Regions from separate parts of the Photobacterium makurazakiensis genome, predicted to be linked through region 2. Evidence: predicted binding sites of a transcription regulator. Region 2 holds the regulator's gene; each other region holds the start of a gene.
The links. Region 2 encodes PurR, which represses purine synthesis genes. Its sites were predicted from a motif close to TNANGNAAACGTTTNCNTNA; they were not measured.
Positions count from the first base shown of each region.

Region 1 (7,151 bases), on a different contig from region 2:
ATAATCGACGAAGCCTACGTTAATGAACGCTTAGGTGAGCTGGTTGAAGATGAAGATCTAAGCCGCTTCATTCTATAAGTTGCAACACTATCTTTCAAAGAATCATAAAACGGTGCCAAATGGCGCCGTTTTTTTGTTCTCAAACAAACATTATGGCGATAAAGTTGCCCATTAATTCAGTTCAGCCATAATACCCCTTAATTGAGTTCACACGCTAAAGACTGACACTATGAAATCATCTTCTCTCGCAATTTGGCTAGATGCTGCACGACCTAAAACCTTGCCGCTAGCCATTGCCTCAATTGTTTGTGGCAGTGCAGTAGCAGGATGGCAAGGAAGTTTCTCTGCATTAATCGCGGGATTAGCACTGCTAACCGCACTTTTACTACAAATTTTATCGAACTTGGCCAATGACTACGGGGATGCAGTCAAAGGCACGGATAATGACCAGCGACTTGGGCCGCAAAGAGCGATCCAATCCGGCTTGGTCACACCTGCGGCAATGCGTAAAGCCATGGTGATCAACATTGCGCTAACCGCAATAAGCGGCTTGAGCTTGATCCTGTTAGCAACCAATAACCTACAGGACATGTTTGGCTTTATTCTACTTGGGTTAATGGCCATTGCGGCATCGATTGCCTATACCGTCGGCAATAAGCCTTACGGCTACCGTGGGCTGGGCGACTTATCTGTCTTAACATTTTTTGGCTGGCTGGGTGTCGCAGGTACGTATTACCTACAAGCAGGACAAATTGACTCCATTATCATGCTGCCAGCAACCGCCTGTGGCCTGCTTGCTGTTGGTGTGCTTAATATCAACAACTTGCGTGATATCGATAATGACCGAGCATGCGGCAAGCTAACATTGGCCGTACGCATGGGGCCAGAATGGGGCCGTAAATATCACCTGTTCTTATTGATCGGCAGCGTTGCTTGTTTGGCTTTATTTGCACTGCTTGAGCTACATTCACCCTTTGGTTGGCTCTTTATCCTCAGTGCGCCGCTGCTATTTAAGCATGGTAAACAAGTGATGCAATCGACTGATGGTGCTGCATTACGCCCTATGATGGCTACCATGGTGAAATGTGCTCTGCTGACAAACCTGTTGTTTGCCGCTGGGGTTGTCTTAGCTGCCGTTTAGATATCATGCTGGCGCTTCACTTCATTTTATTGTGTGAAGCGCAGCCAACTGATTATACTTTCAATAAGTTAAGCCTGTACCTCATTGCTAACCCTCTTTTCAATTGCCACAAGAAGAAGCGTGCTTATGGAATACAATACGTCCGAACTATGCGATATCTACCTCGATAAGGTCGACGTTGTCGAACCAATGTTCAGTTCTTATGGTGGTCGCAGCTCCTTTGGCGGTCAAATTACCACAGTAAAGTGCTTTGAAGACAGCGGGGTGATCCGCTCGGTGCTTGAAGAAAATGGTGTTGGCCGGGTGTTGCTTATTGATGGTGGAGGCTCACTACGTCGAGCTCTGGTTGATGCCGATTTGGCGCAACTTGCCACGAATAATGAGTGGGAAGGGCTGATCATTTATGGCTGTATCCGCCATGTTGATGATCTCGACGAACTTGAAATAGGTATTCATGCCATGGCATCAATCCCTGTAGGTGCCGATGAGCAAGGGATCGGAGAAATTGATGTGCCGGTGAATTTTGGCGGGGTTACTTTCCTACCAGAAGATCATCTTTATGCTGATAATACTGGCGTGATCCTATCACCAGATCCTCTCGATATTGAATAAATACCATAGCACTGGTCGACACATATAAAAACAGAGCCTAATGGCTCTGTTTTTTAATACTGGCTTTGAAGTGCAAATGGCTTTCAGCCAAGGTGCCACTTATTCAACGTGATCCATTTTACCTAACAGTGTACGTACACGTTCCTGCCATGCTTCATGATCGTTGCGTAGCTTGCCATTATCTTGCTCTAGTGTTTCGCGATTAGAGCGCAGCTCTTGAGCTTCATTCGCAAGACTCTCATTTTGTTCTTTTAGTTCTTCAATTTCCATTTGTAGTAGGGAAATTGTATCAACAGCTGTCTGTACTTTGGCTTCCAGCTTTTCCAGCATTTCTAATGACATATTATCCACCTGTTTTCAGCCTATCTAATTGCCCTAACCATTAAGGCAATTGTCTACAGGCATGTTTACGATTCTATACTGCCTATTCTAACGAGCCGACCGCCATCTGACATCTACAAAAACCTCGGTTTGTGGCAAATGGGTGAAAATCACTCAATTCTGATGGTTTTTTTGCTTTTCATTTTTAAATCGATAACTAGCCGATAAGCGCCACTATCATTTCGTCGAAAAAATCATCAACTTTCGCCACGGCGAGCAACAATTCTCCAGGGGCGTTCAAAAGCTTACTTCGCTTTATAGTAAATGCGTAAAATTGCGATCAAACTCTATTTTAATGCAGCGGTTGCGTGCTAATTTTTATTTCGATCGTATCTCTCTTGGATGTATCCAAGAACTTGCCAATCTGGCACATCCGACCTTTCAAGGTCGGATTTTTTCTTTGTATCCAACCAGTTACAAAGAAAAACCTTAAAACCCCCACTATCGAGCAAAAATCATTCCCTTATCAACATTTAAATTGCACTTAACAGCAATCGTTTGCGCGAACGCTCAATTTGGAATTATTTTATGCTCGAACGCACATTTTTAAATTCGATTTATTTCAATAATAAAAAGTTAGAGTAAATTACCTACCCATAAAAAATAGAAAAGTAATACCCCTACGACATTAGACAAAAGGACGAAATAATGAATAAGCAAAAACAACATACTTTGCTAGGTGAATGCCTCGCGGAGTTTATTGGGACAGGACTACTGATCTTTTTTGGCGTGGGCTGCGTTGCTGCACTCGTACTAACTGGCGCCGAGTTTGGCCAGTGGGAAGTCAGTATAATGTGGGGGCTAGGTGTTGCCATTGCCATTTACTGTACTGCTGGCGTTTCTGGTGCCCATATCAACCCTGCTGTTACCATTGCTCTTGCACTGTTCCATGGCTTTGAGAAGCGTAAAGTACTGCCATATATCGCCGCACAAATGCTGGGCGCTTTTTGTACCGCGGCACTCATCTATGGTTTATACAGCAATCTCTTCGCCGACTATGAAGCAGCCAACGGCATTATTCGCGGTAGCGAAGCAAGCCTCGCCACTGCTGGTATTTTCTCAACCTATCCCCACGCAGCGTTATCATTTGTTGGCGCTTTCGCCGTTGAGTTTGTTATCACAGCAGTGTTGATGTTCGCCATCTTAGCGATTGGCGATGAAAAGAACGGTGCGCCACGTGGTGCTATGGGCCCACTACTCATCGGTATCTTGATTGCGGTGATTGGTGGCTCTTTAGGTCCACTAACCGGTTTTGCCATGAACCCTGCTCGTGATTTTGGTCCGAAATTCTTTGCATTTCTGGCTGGCTGGGGCGACATGGCGTTGACTGGCGGTAAAGATATCCCTTATATGATTGTACCGATTTTAGCCCCAATAGCTGGCGCAGCGTTTGGGGGATGGCTATATCCGAAAGCGATCGGTACATATTTACCTGGTAACAAGTGTACATTACCAAACCAGTGCGAAGACACTGATGATAGTGCACCAGCCCAAGCTTAATACTAAAAAGAAGAATACCTCTCTACTACCCTTATATAATGACAATTAGAGGAAACCGTCATGACTACAGAGCAAAAATACATTGTTGCACTTGATCAGGGTACAACTAGTTCACGTGCCGTTGTGCTTGATCACAACGCGAACATTGTGTGCTCGTCACAACGCGAGTTTACCCAAATCTATCCAAAAGCCGGATGGGTTGAGCACGATCCTCTCGAGATTTATGCGACACAAAGCTCGACCCTAGTCGAAGCCTTGGCAAAAGCAGAGATCAGCTCTGATCAGGTTGCCGCTATCGGTATTACCAACCAACGAGAAACCACCATAGTGTGGAATAAAAATACTGGTAAGCCGGTTTACAATGCCATTGTATGGCAATGTCGCCGTACCGCTGATATCTGTGAAGTACTGAAAGAACAAGGGTTAGAAGACTACATCCGTGAAAATACCGGACTTGTGGTTGACCCATATTTCTCGGCAACCAAAATCAAATGGATCCTTGATAACGTTGAAGGCGCCCGTGAAGAAGCCGACGCTGGCAACTTACTATTTGGTACTGTTGATACATGGATGATCTGGAAGATGACCCAAGGTCGTGTCCATGTTACCGATTACACTAACGCATCACGCACCATGGTATTCAATATCAATAGCTTACAGTGGGATGAAAAACTGCTGAAAACACTAGATATTCCGCTATCTATGATGCCAGAAGTGAAATCTTCATCTGAAGTGTATGGCCAAACCAATATCGGTGGTAAAGGTGGTACGCGTATTCCAATTGCAGGTATCGCGGGTGACCAACAAGCTGCACTCTTTGGTCAAATGTGTGTCGAAGCCGGCCAAGCGAAAAACACTTACGGCACAGGTTGCTTCTTGCTGATGAACACCGGCAAAGAGAAAGTAACCTCGCATAATGGCTTACTGACAACCTTAGCATGTGGCCCGAAAGGTGAAGTGGCTTATGCCCTTGAAGGCGCAGTCTTTATGGGTGGCGCGTCCATTCAGTGGCTGCGCGATGAAGTAAAATTACTCGATGATGCAAGAGACTCCGAGTATTTTGCCGACAAAGTCGGTAGTGCGAACGGTGTGTATGTTGTACCGGCCTTTACCGGCCTTGGTGCACCATATTGGGACCCGTATGCGCGTGGTGCAATTGTCGGCTTAACCCGTGGCGTTAACTCGAACCATATTATTCGTGCAACCCTAGAAAGTGTTGCTTACCAAACCCGTGATGTGCTTGATGCCATGCAGGCTGATTCAGGTATCAAGCTCGCCTCACTGCGTGTTGATGGCGGTGCTGTCGCGAACAACTTCCTGATGCAATTCCAATCAGACATTCTTGATACCGAAGTTCACCGCCCTGTCGTAACAGAAGTAACGGCATTGGGATCGGGTTACCTCGCCGGTTTGGCTGTTGGTTTCTGGGGCAGCATTGATGAACTACAAGGCAAAGCCGAAATCAACCGCAAGTTCATTCCATGTGCTGATGATGGCAAGCGTAATCGTCGCTACCGAGGCTGGAAACGCGCGGTAGAATGCGCCAAAGGTTGGGCGGTAGAAGAAGACGATATTTAATCGCTCTTAAATCATCGTAACCCCTCTCTAAGGCCTGCTGTTGCAGGCCTTTTCTTGTATTTTACTACCACGTTAGCCACTTCTTGCACCAATTAGCCTGAACATTTTTGCTTTAGCGCAAACGTTTCACTGGAAGCTGTGTTAGAATCGCCGCCAGTATTTACAGCCCACTGATTTCTACTTCTGGAGTTACCATGAAACGCGATTTGGCGATGGCATTTTCCCGTGTCACTGAAGGTGCAGCACTAGCTGGTTATAAATGGCTTGGCCGTGGCGATAAAATTGCTGCAGACAACGCAGCCGTTGAAGTTATGCGTACCCTGCTTAACCAAACCGAAATTGAAGGCGAAATTGTAATTGGTGAAGGTGAAATCGATGACGCACCAATGCTGTACATCGGTGAGCTAGTTGGCACTGGCGGTGACGCTGTCGATATTGCGGTTGACCCTATTGAAGGTACCCGCATGACGGCGATGGGCCAGAATAATGCGCTAGCCGTACTGGCCGCAGGTGAAAAAGGTTCATTTCTAAAAGCGCCTGATATGTATATGGAAAAGCTGGTTGTTGGTCCTGCAGCTAAAGGCGCTATTGACCTTGCTAAACCGTTGACTGAAAACCTAGAAAATATTGCAACTGCGCTAGGAAAAACGCTTGATACCTTAGTGGTAACTACGCTGGCGAAGCCTCGCCATGACGATATTATTGCTGAAATGCAAGCCATGGGTGTACGCGTGTTTGCATTCCCTGACGGTGATGTTGCGGCTTCAATCCTAACCTGTATGCCAGATAGCGAAGTGGACGTTATGTACTGCATCGGCGGCGCCCCTGAAGGTGTCGTTTCTGCAGCAGCCATTCGCGCATTAGGCGGTGATATGCACGGCCGCCTTCTGCCTCGTCACGAAGTGAAAGGCGATACTGCCGAAAATCGCGAACATGGCGAAATCGAAATCGCTCGCTGTAAAGAAATGGGCATCGAGACAAATGTCGTCCTTCGCATGGAAGACATGGCCAAGAGCGATAACGTGATTTTTGCCGGTACTGGTATCACGAAAGGCGATTTGCTTGAAGGCATCAGCCGCCAAGGGAATATCGCCACAACGGAAACACTGCTGATCCGCGGTAAGTGCCGTACCATTCGTCGTATTAAATCAACGCATTACCTTGACCGTAAAGATGATGCAATTAAAGGCCACATTTTATAACGTAACCTTCCTTACGTTGCTGGCTGCTAGGCGCACAATACGTGCGCCTTTTGTTTTTTTAGCGCTTTCTCCTACTCCCTTCTTCTATCCTGTACAACTCCGCCTTATTACTTTGTAAAGTTGTTGCTTTATTTACCAAGCTGACCACATAATTAATCAACAAAGTAGGTAGCCGCTGTTATGAAAACAATCGACAAAATACTGTACCGAATGAAGCGAGAAGGGTCTGTCACCGCTAAAAAACTCGCAGAAGAATTCAATCTCACCACTATGGGTGTACGCCAGCATCTCCAAGGGCTTGAAGAGGACGGCTTGGTCGACTTCAAAGATGTCAAAGTCAAGGTTGGTCGACCTACTCGTCATTGGCACCTGACCCAGAAAGGGCACGGCAGCTTCACCGACCGTCATGGCGATCTTATTATTCAAATGCTTGATTCTGTCGAGGCGTTATTTGGTCAAGATGGTCTGCATCAAGTGGTCGAACGCCGTGAGAATCAAACCTTTGAACAATACCGCTCTCATTTGGCAACAACGTCAAATTTAAAAGAAAAATTACAAATACTGGCTACACTGAGGGAGCAGGAAGGCTATATGGCAGAGCTTCACCAAGACGGCGAGGCGTTCGTTTTAATCGAAAATCACTGCCCAATTTGCCATGCTGCGAAACGTTGCCCTTCACTTTGCCAATCTGAATTATCTGTTTTCCAGCGCTTGCTGGGTGACAACTATCAGGTCAA
Region 1 covers NZ_JAKJSJ010000013.1:138,541-145,691, reverse strand. Annotated here, with positions in the region: gene hslU (ATP-dependent protease ATPase subunit HslU) at 1-78, shown strand, start outside; gene L4D09_RS06250 (1,4-dihydroxy-2-naphthoate polyprenyltransferase) at 230-1,141, shown strand; gene rraA (ribonuclease E activity regulator RraA) at 1,268-1,753, shown strand; gene zapB (cell division protein ZapB) at 1,853-2,095, opposite strand; gene L4D09_RS06235 (MIP/aquaporin family protein) at 2,783-3,634, shown strand; gene glpK (glycerol kinase GlpK) at 3,695-5,212, shown strand; gene glpX (class II fructose-bisphosphatase) at 5,407-6,414, shown strand; gene L4D09_RS06220 (helix-turn-helix transcriptional regulator) at 6,595-7,151, shown strand, end outside.
Region 1: the regulator PurR is predicted to act here: its motif matches at 5,326-5,345, upstream of glpX (class II fructose-bisphosphatase).

Region 2 (7,151 bases):
CCTGAAACGTAAACAAGTACATCGTACATCATTGGCATTGAGGCAATGTTGTTATGGATAAGAATGAGGACAATGACAGGGGGAAGTAAACTGAGTAGTACGCATAGCTTCATTAGCCGAGGCCATTTACCAAACTTATCCTTGAACATTTGATCCGTTTGTCCGGGAAAAGGCTTGGTGCAGTTCATAATAACCTCCGTAAATAGATGCTGTTATTTTACGAGCTTTATAAAGTAAAGAAAGCTTGTTGAGTGTTTTGTAAACAGCTTTGTGAGGCAATTCAATCTTTCAGATTTACTGACAATTAATTGTCATTCATGGGGTGTACGAAGCAATCTGAACGTGCGGTCAACGTATCTAAACGTCTAGCTATGCTATGGAGTTTATAATAATGAGAAGTAGTAATAGAAAGCAGCAATACCACAAACGATGCATTAACAAGAGGTGTATCATCACCTCTTGTTAATGGTACTAAGCAGGGTTAACTAAGCTTTGAAAGAAGTTCTGAGCGGCGGTCTTGTGGAATCACTGACCAATGCTTACCACTAATTGCACCTTCTAAAGCCCATAAAAGATCAATGCTTACCGTACCTTGATGGGTATCTTGCAATGCTCTAAAAGCATTCAAAGAACCGGCTTCAAATAGGGCGTCGACACTGATAATCCCAGCTTTTTTAAGCATACGTTCGTTTGCTAGCCGTAAGTTAGGTAGATCCTTTATACGTTCAGGTCCTGCCTTACTTTTTGTTTCTTTGTCTTCTTTTGCCGCTTCAAGAGAGCGCTTAGCTTGGCTAAGTATTTTAGTTGTGTCTTCCCACCATTCATCTGGAATTGCAAAATGCTTGGTAACAACAGGAAATCCACGTTTCTTATAAATATATGGCTTTAAGCCTGCCTGTTTAAAATCTTGTTCGTTTTCAGCATTGGCACGAAGATGAAGTTTGTCGTTAACAACGAGTGCAAACATTGTTTCACCTGCGAATATGCCAAATCCGCCAAACATCGAGCGTGATTTTACGTTGTTGAAACAACTAAACAGTCGTAATGAATTTTTAAGTACTGGTTTGTCCATGCTTCTTCTCGGTGAAAAAAATCTAGGGTCACCTAACAACAGAGCGAGGATTTCAGATTAGCAAAATTAACAAAAGAGTAATGTCAGAATCATGTAAAATATGACGCCTGATCACTATTGCTATATCCATCGGCAACCCCGCTACCTTAAGTCGAACTAGTTATTGAAAACTATGGACTCTTAGGCCGGAAGCTTTGCGTCCCAATCTTTCGAAAGGTTTGCCTTGTTCGTGACTGTTTAAGAATATCGCAGAAGCAAAATTTGAACCTGCTCCCACTTTTAATAGCGTGACCTTGCTCCCATAAATTATTTTATCTTGTATTTATTTAATTATAAAAAACACCCAAAGTTGAGTGTTTATTCTAATAAGGCATAGGGATAAGACTAAAAAAACGGAGGAAAAGCCTCCGTTTCTATCTCGAGTGATTATTGGCTTGTTACGAATTGGTGTTTCGGTTTATCACTGACTTTCTAATCACAAGCTCTGGTATCATTTCAAATATACGGTGCTCATGCTCTTTATCTTTCACTCGCTCCAACAGAATTTCGATAGCTGTTTTACCAAGACGGCGCTTAGGCTGGTGAATAGTGGTTAGCGGTGGAGAAAAGTACGGTGCTAAATCAATATTATCGTAGCCGATAATTGAAATATCTTCAGGTACACGAATACCAGCTTGTGAAAATGTACTGATCATGCCCATCGCCATGATGTCATTGAAGCAAAAGATCGCCGTTGGACGTTTGTCCATTGCAATGATCTTGTTAGCGGCTTCAACTGCAGATTCACATTCAAAATCGCCTTCTAAAATCCAATCTGATTCGACTTCCAGCTCGGCTTCTGACATGGCTTTTTTAAAGCCTTTTAAGCGTTCACGACAAGCTGTTTTATCACTGTGACCTGTTAAGCAACCGATAGCTTTATGCCCATGCTCAATGAAGAACTTAGTCGCAACATAGCCGCCTAACGCAGCATTATCTTGAATTTTATCTGTATGAGGGCTTTCTGGTCCCCAATCCATGACAACCATAGGCAAGTCTTTTTGGCGCTCTAATAGACCGAGTAGGTTTTCATCCAAGTCTGAGCACATGACCAACAAACCATCAACGCGTTTTTCAGCCAGCATGCGTAAATAATCACGTTGCTTCTCAAGGTTACCTTCTGTGTTGCATAAGATAAGCGTGTAACCAGCACCGTAACAGTACTCTTCAACACCGTGTACGACTTCAGCAAAGAAAGGGTTGGTCGATTTTGTAACCAACATGCCAATAGTACGGGTTGTGTTGCATTTTAAGCTACGCGCCACAGCACTCGGAGCGTAGTTTAGCTCGTCAACTGCAGACAGTACTTTTTTCTGCGTTGCTTCTGCGACAAATCGCGTTTTGTTAATCACGTGAGAGACGGTGGTTGTAGAGACACCAGCCATACGTGCAACATCTTTAATCGTTGCCATATTTATTCTTCTAATAATAAGGGTCAAATGACCTAGGTAATTTTAAGCTTTACTCAATAGAGTAGTGCACTGCTAAAACAGTTCACTGTTCTGTTGAGTACAGATAACAGAAACGACAAAAGGCCGCGACACGAATGGGCGGCTTCGTTTCTTATAGTATTCATATTCTATCGCGATTACAGGGTTTCAATTGTTGCATAGTGTAATCGCTTGCGCTCTCATTTTACTCAGTGTAGCAAAGAGTGCAATGTTTCTTGTCTTAATAAATCAGGATTATTTATGGATAAGAACGAATTGGTTTATTTATAACCAGTTATAAATCTGGTGAATTGTTCTGCTAAAGATGAAACGGTAAGTTTATAAAGCCTTTTTAGTTTGATTAAGAAGGCTTTAAGGCAAATGAAGTAGAATGAAAAAAGAGCTATTTTTGGTTTGTTTAACAACAATTTGCCGTTAAATAGCCAGTTTTAATGTTGATTTGGGCTCTTCAATTTCGTGGCTGGAGGTTGCGAGCACAATAGGGTAATTATCGATTGGGTGCTGTGTAATGCAAACAGGCCAACCATAAACGCGTTCGATCGTTTCCTCTGTTAAAGCGTCCTTCGGGCAACCATCAGCTTGAATTCTTCCCTCATTAAGAATGACTAAACGGTCTGCATATTGCGCTGCTAAATTTAAATCGTGAATCACTATGATCACCGCAGCCCCAGACTTCGCTAACGACTTTGCGACTTGAAGGGTTTTATGTTGATGCGCTAAATCGAGTGCTGATGTTGGCTCATCAAGCATCAGAATACACTGCTCACCAGCGCGACTGAGTTGAGTCAGTACCCGTGCAAAGTGCACGCGCTGTTTTTCTCCTCCAGAGAGCGTAGGGTATAGGCGACAACTCAAATTTGTGACATCGACTTGAGCCATTTTATCTTTAGCAAGACTTACCGTTTCTCGATTGGTCAGCGCTAAGGGGAGACCACCCAGCTCAACAACTTCTTGCGCGGTAAAGGCGAAGGTTAGGTTACTATGCTGAGGCAACACACCAAGGTGTTTTGCGAGTTCAGCTGGTGGCCAAGCGGCACGGTTTTTACCAAAAAAGGAAACATGGCCTGTAGACTCTTGTTCACCACATAATACTTTCAAGAGGGTGCTTTTACCTGCACCGTTAGGACCTAGCAAGGCGGTAAGTTCACCACTTTTGATCTGAATAGCTAAATCATCAAGTAGTACTTTATCACCCAATTTAAGGTTAAGCCCTGAAGCATCAATAGCATATCCTGTTTCAACGCTATTTTTTGTCATCAAGTTCATGACATTTTCCCTTTTTGTTTTACGAGCAGGAAGATAAAGAAGGGCGCGCCGAGTAGGGCTGTAATTATCCCAACAGGCAGTTCAGCCGGTGCAACTGCGATACGTGCAAGCATATCGGCAACCAAAAGAATTAATGCGCCAAGCAGAGCAGATAATGGTAAGAGCACTTTATGATTAGGCCCTACGAGCATTCGACCAAGATGGGGGACGATTAAGCCAACAAAACCAATCACACCGGTGAGTGAAACAGCAATACCAACACCTGCAGCGCAAAGTAAAATCAGTAACCTTTTCAGTGTTTGTACATTAACCCCCATATGTTTTGCTTCTGCTTCTCCGAGCAAAAAGGCGTTGAGTGCATTGGCGTTGCGATCAAACATAAACATCAGTACGCCAAGAGTAATATAGGAAAGCGTGATGCCAGGCCAAGTTGCCCCTGCAAGTGATCCCATGCTCCACAGTGATAAATCTCGTAGGGCTTGGTCGTCAGCGTAATAATTCATCAGGCCAAGTGCAGCACCTGATAGTGCCCCGATAGCCACACCAGCCAGAAGCATCACTGTTACAGAAGTACCGTTTTTGTCTGTGCCTAAGTAATAGACAAAAAAGGTACTGAAAGCCCCGCCTAAAAAAGCAAAAACGGGAACGGTGGCTAGTGTTAACAACAAAGGAAATGATGCGGCAAGCGGAGCAAAAAACACAATAGCTAATGCCGCGCCTAAGCTCGCTCCTCCTGAAACGCCGATAATACCTGGGTCGGCGAGGGGGTTACGGAATAGCCCCTGCATAACAGCACCACATAGCGCTAATATCGCACCAATTGCCATTCCAAGTAATGTTCTCGGTAAACGAATTTGGTTAATTACAATTTGTATATGTTGGGGCAGATCCGATTGCCAAGGCATTAAGGCTTTGAAACTATCAGTGAAGGTGATTGCCATCGGACCGATGACTACTGATGATGTAATGGCAAGCAACAGCAGTACGAGGCCAGTTGGAAAAATAATACGTGTCGGAATACGGTATAACTGCATAGTAATAAATGCTTATATTAATTTGGATAGAAAACGGTGTTTAAACGTTCAGCTTCGCTTAAACTTTTCAGCCCCAAACCGCCAATTAGGGCAGTACCATCGATCATGGCGAGGGCTTTGTTTTGACCTGCGGGTGTTGCGGCGAGTAAAGGCATTTGTTTAAGCAGCTCATCAGCTGAACCGATTTTACTCATGGTACGCGAACTTAGGAGAATGATATCAGGCTGCATTTCCACCATTGATTCCAGTGAAATAGGCTTATAAGACTCGACGGCATCTGCTGCTGGGTTGATTGCACCTGCAAGGCGAATTACGGTGTCTGCAGTAGTGTTGCGGCCAGCAACATTGGCTGGGCGACCTTCGTGGATCATCAGGAAAAGTACTTTCTTTTTGTTATCTTGAGTCGCTAGGTTGGCATTAATGGCAGTGACTTTTCCCTTCACCTCGTTTTTTAATGCTTTTGCCTTGCTTGAGGTATCTGTTAGTTCGCCGACTTGATCTATACGCACCATTAAATCTTCAACGGTTTCACCAGAGTTAAGCACATCTACTATGATCCCCGCTTGCTTGAGCAAATCAAGTGTGGTCTGCGGCCCCATTTCATTTGAACCGAGTAGGCGGGTCGGGGTGAGCGCGATAAGGCTTTCAGCAGAAAGCTGACGGTGGTAGCCCAGAACTGGCATATCGTCATCGACCATTGATTTACTGGTTACGTCGACAGCAACAAGTTGTTCTTGAGCATCCATGGCATTAATGATTTCTGTAATCGCAGCACCAGCACTGATAATGCGCTCACTTGCGAAGGTAGATGTAGCGGCAAAAAACAATATAGTTGCCAAAGTGAAACGCTTCATGATTTGTCCTCTTCCATTAATAGCTGGGTTGCTTTGATGTCGTTTTGTTGCAAGAAAGCGAGTAGTTTGAGCATGTTTTCTACCGATCCAGCCTTGTCTGCACCAATGACAACAGGCTTGTCAGGACTAGCTTTAACTTCTTTTAGTAGAGCAGCATTAAAGGCATCCCAATTATCGAATTCATTGCCTTGAAGTGCCCAATAAGGAGGGGCTGCGGTAATGTTGACTGTAATAGGATCAGATTCGGTTTCTTGTAATGCTTGAGTTTCTGTTTGCGGTAACTCGACATCAAGTGATTGTAATTTCACACTTGCAGTAAGAAGCAGAAATACCATGACGATGAAAATGATATCCAGCAAGGGAGTTAAATCCGGTTTTAACTCATCGCTGTCAGCAACACTTTGGTGGGTTCGGATCATACCTCGACCTCTGGTTGTTCAGTCTTAATGGCATGTTGCTGAGGCGTTAGCTGTTTTGGGTCGCAGGTAGGGTCGAGTGATAAGCCTTCTAGCCATAAGTTACAGTGGTTAAGGCTATGCTCGAGCTTGGCTGTCACGTTATCGGCCCATAAACCTAACAATTGCGCGCCAGTTATCGCTGGTAAAGCAATTAATAGCCCAGCGGCGGTTGTCCGCATTGCAAGACCAAGGCCGTCAGCTAAGTCGTTAGGCGTGACAGCACCTGTGCTCATGGCAATGCCTTTAAACATATCAATTAGGCCGAGAACAGTACCAAGTAAGCCAAGTAATGGACTGATCACACCAATTAAGCCCAATAGACGTAAGCCAGAACGTAATTGAGTCCGCTTTTGTTGTAGCCAGATCCCAGCGGCATCTTCGCGAAGTGCCTTGGTAAAGTGACGGTGAGAAATAAGCATTGAAACGCCCTTAAATAGTAAAGGTCGCTTCGATTTAAGATCGCTAGCAAGTGCTTCTAGACTGCTTTCATCGTTACGGTTATATGTTGTCAAAATCACATTGATTTTACTACGACCGACACCCGTGCAGAGGAGTACTTGAACACAACGTTCAATAAGGATCATGACGGTTAGGGCTGAACACAGTAGTAAAGGTACTGTCATTAAACCAAATTGGTTTTGTAGGGAGTGAAACATTTCCATAAGAGAATCCAATTAATATTTAATCCAATTTAAATCGAACAGGGATTTGTACGCGATGGGCAATGGCTTGACCATCAACTACGTGTGATGAAAATCGCCACCTTTGAATGGCTTTCAGTGCTGCTTCGTCTAATACAACTGTGCCTGATGAATGGACTAAGCTGTGTCTAACTTGCTTACCTTTCTCGTCAATCCAAACTTCGACAAGTACCTGACCTTCTAACCCACGTCGTTTAGCTATTCGTGGGTATTTAACTGGGCTAGGTCTTGTCGCAAAAGTCGGTTTACTCACCAGCTTGGGTGAGTTGTTTACGC
Region 2 covers NZ_JAKJSJ010000043.1:49,174-56,324, forward strand. Annotated here, with positions in the region: gene L4D09_RS18805 (hypothetical protein) at 1-188, opposite strand, end outside; gene L4D09_RS18810 (TfoX/Sxy family DNA transformation protein) at 482-1,072, opposite strand; cyclic di-GMP riboswitch class I at 1,201-1,305, opposite strand; gene purR (HTH-type transcriptional repressor PurR) at 1,510-2,523, opposite strand; gene L4D09_RS18820 (heme ABC transporter ATP-binding protein) at 2,977-3,828, opposite strand; gene L4D09_RS18825 (FecCD family ABC transporter permease) at 3,825-4,862, opposite strand; gene L4D09_RS18830 (heme/hemin ABC transporter substrate-binding protein) at 4,880-5,716, opposite strand; gene L4D09_RS18835 (ExbD/TolR family protein) at 5,713-6,135, opposite strand; gene L4D09_RS18840 (MotA/TolQ/ExbB proton channel family protein) at 6,132-6,836, opposite strand; gene L4D09_RS18845 (energy transducer TonB) at 6,856-7,151, opposite strand, start outside.

Region 3 (7,151 bases), on a different contig from region 2:
CGAATAACCCTATTCATTTTCATGCGAAAGATGGTTCTGGTTATCAATTTCTTGGTGAAATACTAACAACCTTGAATAGTAGTAACCCACAAGTTGCGTCTCGATTGATTGAACCGTTTCTGAAATACCGCCAGTATGATGAACAACGTCAAGCAATGATGCGTGCAGAACTAGAGAAGCTATCTCAATTAGATAATCTTGCGAAAGATTTATTTGAAAAAGTGCAGAAAGCACTCGAGCTTTAAAAACTAACTCTACAGGGGCAAAATATTTGCCCCTGTATCTTTATATATTGAGCAACCCAATTAATCATGCAGTGTTATACATTTTCAGCATATATTTCTTATCAAGATTTCCTGAACCATTACTCAGGCGCCGCAAGCACCGTTGTTGTTCGGACGGATAACGGACTAAAGCTTCAATTACCCGCATCAAGATTTAGACCATTTCTTACTCAAATTGGGATAAAAGGCCGCTTTCGAGTAACAGTTAATACCGATAACCGTTTACAAGGCATAGAAAAAATTGCGTAATGATAAGGTACCCATTTGTTAACAAACTATTCAGTGAATGGGGACTTTTGAGTGAGTTTATTAAGAATATACGGTCATTTCTAAAGCCGTAGCGATTATTTTTATCGTTGATTGAGATTAGAAAAAATAACCTTAAAAATAGACAGTTATATCAACATATAAAGTATGGTTAACTGTTTGATGCTATTTTCAGCATCCTTAGATAATCCGACCAGTCAAAATCTTTACCTCAGTCACATATTCGATTTTTTCCTTCCCATACAGTGATATTAACGTAACCTGTTCGCAACAAAACACCCTACAATAGCAATCGCAACGGGAAAGAATCTCATAGATTAAATTCTTTGAATTTGCCTATGAAATTTTTATAAAACTCTATACTTGATTGATAAAATAAAACGATGGAGCATTGCTATGACCGCACCTGACCCTATAGTGCCGGTACTGCTAGAGAAAGTGTATGGCTTAATCCAGGATAAGATTGAGTCTCCTCAGCAGCCATTAGTAGAAGTGTTTGCTCAACGATTGTTAGGACAACTTGCAGATGATGATCTGCTTCAACGGAATGAATCTGACCTTTATGGTGCTGTGCTAAGTTTATGGCACCACCTAGTACAAAATAAACCAAATCAAATTTCTGTTCGAGTGTATAACCCGACGTTGAGTCGATATGGTTGGCAGTCAACGCATACGGTCGTTGAAATTGTAACACCTGATCGACCATTTCTTGTTGATTCGGTACGAATGACCTTAACGCGTTTAGGTATGACGAGTCATTTAATGTTGAATGGTCCGTATTACTTTAAGCGTGATAATAAAGGCGCGATCTCTGAAGCCTGTGGTAAAGATGGAGATCTTCAAACGCTTTTTCACATAGAGGTGGATCGTCTAAACGACAAACAAGAACTTGAATCACTAAAACAAGAACTCGAACAAGTGATGCAAGATATTGATTTAGTCGTAAATGATTGGCAATCAATGCAAATAAAAATGCAGAGTATTGTTGAAGATCTTAAGAAAGCGGATTTTCCGGTGAATAAAAAACACCGTAAAGAAGCGATTGAATTTCTTGATTGGGTTACTCATCATAATTTTACATTTATGGGGTATCACCAATATGACTTAGTGCCAATCGAAGGGGATTATGAACTTCGTCCGTGCCAAGAGAAGGGGCTAGGGCTACTCAGTAAAGAAAAACAAGTTAGAACCCTCCGCCTTTCTCAATTACCAGAATCAGCACGTCTCGAAGCGCGTAAGCCTGAGTTACTTATTTTAACGAAGAGTAATGGTAAATCTAAAATTCACCGTCCAGCTTATACCGATTACATCGGCATTAAGCGTTTTGATAAAGACGGTAATGTGGTTGGGGAGCACCGTTTTACCGGCCTTTACGCATCCACGGCGTATCACCAAACGGCGATGAACATTCCACTGATCAGTGACAAAGTTTCACGCATCCTTGAATCAAGCCGTTTCCCATCAGGATCGCATTCATGGAAAGCATTGAATAACCTACTTGAAACTTACCCTCGTGATGAGTTGATCCAAGCAAATGAAAAAGAAATGCTGGATGTAGGCTGCGGTGTTGTTCAAATGCAGGATCGAGATCTTTTACGCTTGTTTGTTCGTCGTGACCCATTCGGTCGTTTTTTCTCTTGCATGGTATATGTAACTAAAGAGCGCTATAACACCGAGTTGCGAAGTAAAACACAAGAGATTTTAAAAGAATACTTCGGTTCAGCTGAAAATGTTGAATTCACCACTTTCTTCTCTGAAAGTCCGTTAGCGAGGACGCATTATATCGTGCGCGTAGACAACAATAATTTCGATGTTGATGTTAAAGCGATTGAGCATAATTTGGTTGAGTCTGCATCTTCATGGGAAGACAGGTTAAGTGGGTCTTTAACGGCAAACTTTGGTGAAAGCCAAGGGACTTTATTGGCAAAAAATTATGCTCGTGCATTTCCTCGTTCTTATAAAGAGCAGATGCTTTCTGGCTCGGCAGTTGCGGATATCGAACAGCTTGAGAGCTTAAGTGAAGACAATAAGTTAGGCATGCTGTTCTATCGCCCTCAGGAGGAAGCCGCTGACTCTCGATTTGTAAAACTTAAGCTATTCCATCGCGATGAACCAATTCATTTATCCGATGTGATGCCAATGCTTGAAAACCTTGGCTTACGTGTTATCGGAGAATCACCATACCAAGTGGTCACAGCAAGTGGTACGGTATATTGGATCCTTGATTTTGCTATGTTACATAATGCCTGCACGGGGATCGATCTTAGCGAAGCCCGCGATCGCTTCCAAGAAGCATTCTCTGCTATTTGGCATGGCGAGATAGAAAGTGATGGCTTTAACCGCTTGGTATTATGTGCAGGGCTAACAGGACGTGAAATTACCATTTTACGTAGTTTTGCTCGTTATATGCGACAAGTTGGTTTCCCATTTAGCCAGCACTATATTGAAGAGACACTTTCAGGTCATAGTGATCTAGCTAGAGACCTTGTAAAGTTGTTTAGCCTGCGCTTTGATCCTGCATTGAAACACAGTGAAAAAGCAGAACAAGACTTGATCGCTAAGTTAAACAATAAGCTTGAGCATGTCGAAAGCCTTGATGATGACCGTATCATTCGCCGCTATATGGATATGATCCTGGCGACTCAACGTACTAACTATTATCAACTTAACGAGAATGGCTTACCGAAGCCTTGGTTATCGTTAAAACTGCGACCATCTGAAATCCCTGAGATCCCAGCACCTGTCCCATTCTTTGAAATATTTGTCTACGCGCCAGATATTGAAGGTGTTCATCTGCGTGGTGGTAAAGTTGCACGTGGTGGCCTACGTTGGTCAGACCGACAAGAAGATTTCCGCACCGAAATTCTTGGCTTAGTAAAAGCGCAACAAGTTAAAAATACCGTTATTGTACCTGTTGGTGCAAAAGGTGGTTTCGTTTGTAAGCGTCAGCCACAACTATCGACTCGTGAAGAAATTTGGGCTGAAGGTCAGCGTTGCTACAAGCGCTTTATTCGAGCATTACTCGATGTAACAGATAACATCATTGATGGTGACTTAATACCACCAGCCAATGTTGTTCGTCATGATGAAGATGATCCGTATTTGGTTGTTGCTGCCGATAAAGGTACTGCGACTTTCTCTGATTTGGCGAACTCAGTCTCTGAAGACTATAACTTCTGGTTAGCCGATGCATTTGCTTCCGGTGGCTCAAATGGCTATGACCATAAGCAAATGGGTATTACAGCCAAAGGTGGATGGGAATCAGTAAAACGACACTTCCGTGAATTGGGTATTAATTGCCAAACGACTGACTTCACCTGTGCAGGTATTGGTGACATGGCAGGGGATGTATTTGGTAACGGTATGTTGTTATCTAAGCATATCCGCTTAGTCGCGGCATTTAACCACATGCATATATTTATTGATCCAAATCCAGATTCAGCTAGCAGCTGGAAAGAACGAGATCGATTGTTTAATCTTCCACGATCAAGTTGGGAGGATTATGATCAAAGCTTGATCTCTGAGGGCGGTGGGATCTTCTCTCGCCGTAGTAAGTCGATCAAACTGACACCACAAATTCAAAAGTTGCTAGGCACACGTAAGCAATCAATGCCGCCAAATGAGCTTATTCGCTTAATCCTTTGCATGGAAGTTGACCTGCTTTGGAATGGTGGTATTGGTACCTATGTTAAATCACAGGCAGAAACACATGCTGATGTCGGTGACCGAGCGAATGATGCATTACGTATAAATGGTAGTGAACTGCGTGCGAAGGTGGTTGGAGAAGGCGGTAACTTAGGCTTTACTCAATTGGGCCGTGTGGAACTGGCGAAGGCTGGTTGCCTTGTTAACACTGACTTTATTGATAACGTAGGTGGTGTTGACTGCTCAGATAATGAAGTCAATATTAAGATCTTACTGAATAGCCTAGTCGCTGCTGGTGATCTTACCTATAAGCAGCGTAATGAACTGCTGCAGCGCATGGAAGATGAAGTGGGTGACATCGTACTTGATGACGCGTATTGCCAGAGTGAGTCTATTTCTGTGACTCAGCAGCAGCAAGTACAGTTGCTAAAAGAGCAGATCCGCTTTATTCACCACTTAGAAAAGCATGGAAAGCTAGATCGCGCACTCGAATACTTGCCTGATGATGACACACTGGCAGAGCGTGAAAAGTCAGGCATGGGTTTAACTCGCCCTGAATTGGCGGTACTGGTTGCTTATGGCAAGATGGTATTGAAAGAAGAGTTAGTAACAGACGAAATTGCTAATGACCCATACCACGCACGCCTGCTACCGGCATATTTCCCGAAAGAGCTTCAGGAAAAATACCGTGCACAAATGGAGCATCACCCATTACGCAAAGAGTTGATTGCGACTTCATTGGCCAATCAAATGTCGAATGAAATGGGTTGTAACTTCGTAACTCGTCTACAAGAAGAAACAGGCGCAACGGTTGCTGAAATATCATCAGCGTACTCAGTGAGCCGCGAGGTGTTCAACTTTGAGAGCTTCTTCGAACAGGTTAGGGCGTTAGATAACGAAATATCTGCAGATGTACAATACGAGGTGTTATATCGCTGTCGCCGTATGCTTCGACGAGCAACACGCTGGATCTTGCGAAACCGCGATCGTAAGTTGGGAATTGAGCAGATGATCTCTTTCTATCAACCTGTTGTGTTGAAGCTTCGCGATAACCTTGAAAGTTACCTTGTAATAGAAGAGGTGCAAGAGCATAACGATCAGGCCGAAGCGATGATCCAAAGTGGTGTACCAGCGGAACTAGCACACAATATTGCGCGTTTGAGCAGCTTGTATTCAGCAATGGATATTGCACAGATTGCGAAAGAGCTTGATAAAGATATCGACTTTATCTCTCGTGTCTATTTTGTTGTTGGGGCTGACTTGTCACTCCACTGGTTCTTAAAGCAGGTACACAATCAGCCTGTAGATAATCACTGGCAGGCACTAGCACGTGCATCGTTCCGTGAAGATCTAGATTGGCAACAACGTCAGCTAACCTCTGCGGTTATTACAAGCGGGTTAGAAGGTGCGGATGCCACTGCACTAATAGAAGGCTGGATGGATGAGCATCAAGTAGCGATTCAGCGATGGAATACCGTATTAGCGGAATTTAAGGTGGGTACAACGCATGAATTTGCTAAGTTCTCAGTTGCATTACGTGAACTAATGCTGCTTAACTTAAATTGCCGTTCTGTCGCGTAAAGCTTATGAAACGGTACTAAAACGGTTAATAATTTCACCGTTTATTACATAAAATGATGATAAGTAGGCCATTTAGTTAATCTAGATGGCCTTTTTTTATGTATTTAGCCGCGGGAATGAAAACGATTGCGTTCTAATGCGCGTAAGTCTAATTGTAATAAAGGTTAAATTTTAGCTATTAGGCTACTGAATACAAAGATATAGGCTATTTTTGCGAATAAACTTGAAAATAACGTTTGAATTTAACTAACAAAGTGTGAATAATGTTCACCCGTTTACACGGGGCTTTTTTAAGGAGGTACAATGATTTACCGCCTCGCTCGATCTGCTATTTTTCAGCTTGATGCTGAAAAGGCACACGATCTAGCTATTCAGAACTTTTCTCGCTTTACTGGCACTCCTCTTGATCTTTTCTATCGTCAGCACGTTCCTGATCGTCCTGTTGAAGTAATGGGCATCAAATTCAAAAACCCAGTTGGCTTAGCTGCGGGTTTGGATAAAAACGGTGAATGCATTGATGCATTTGGCGCGATGGGATTTGGTTTTGTTGAAGTAGGTACAGTTACACCGCGTCCTCAATCGGGTAATGATAAGCCTCGCTTATTCCGTGTTATTCCTGCAGAAGGTATAATTAACCGCTTTGGTTTTAACAATCTAGGTGTAGATAACCTAGTTGAAAATGTTAAGAAGACAAAGTATGACGGTGTAATCGGTATTAATATAGGTAAGAATAAAGATACACCTATCGAAAAAGGGGTCGATGATTACTTAATCTGTATGGATAAGGTATATCAGTACGCTCATTATATTGTTGTAAACATCTCATCGCCTAATACACCAGGGCTTCGTACGCTTCAGTACGGTGAAATGCTAGATGACTTGTTATCTCAGTTAAAAGAGAAACAAAAAGAGCTGGCAGAGAAACATGGTAAATACGTACCTCTAACATTAAAGATCGCACCGGATCTTGAAGATCACGAAATTAAGCAAATTGCTGAGTCATTGATCAAAAATGAAATTGACGGTGTTATTGGTACCAATACAACGCTCGATCGCTCTTTGGTTAAAGACATGCCTCACTGTGATGAAGCTGGTGGCTTGAGTGGCCGTCCACTTCAAAACCGTAGTACAGAAGTCATTCGCATGCTGGCGACAGAATTAGATGGCGCATTACCTATTATTGGGGTAGGCGGTATTGATTCAGCGGTTTCTGCGCGTGAAAAGATGGCTGCTGGTGCAAGCCTAGTACAAATTTACTCTGGTTTTATCTACCATGGTCCAAAATTAGTTAAAGATATTGTATCTAACATCTAATAATTAATTTATACACGGTTAGCGATGAAAAAGTTGGTGTCTTGCTTAAGCAAGCACCGA
Region 3 covers NZ_JAKJSJ010000069.1:24,886-32,036, forward strand. Annotated here, with positions in the region: gene pepN (aminopeptidase N) at 1-245, shown strand, start outside; gene L4D09_RS24355 (DUF2835 domain-containing protein) at 312-533, shown strand; gene L4D09_RS24360 (NAD-glutamate dehydrogenase) at 948-5,777, shown strand; gene pyrD (quinone-dependent dihydroorotate dehydrogenase) at 6,081-7,091, shown strand.
Region 3: the regulator PurR is predicted to act here: its motif matches at 5,892-5,911, upstream of pyrD (quinone-dependent dihydroorotate dehydrogenase).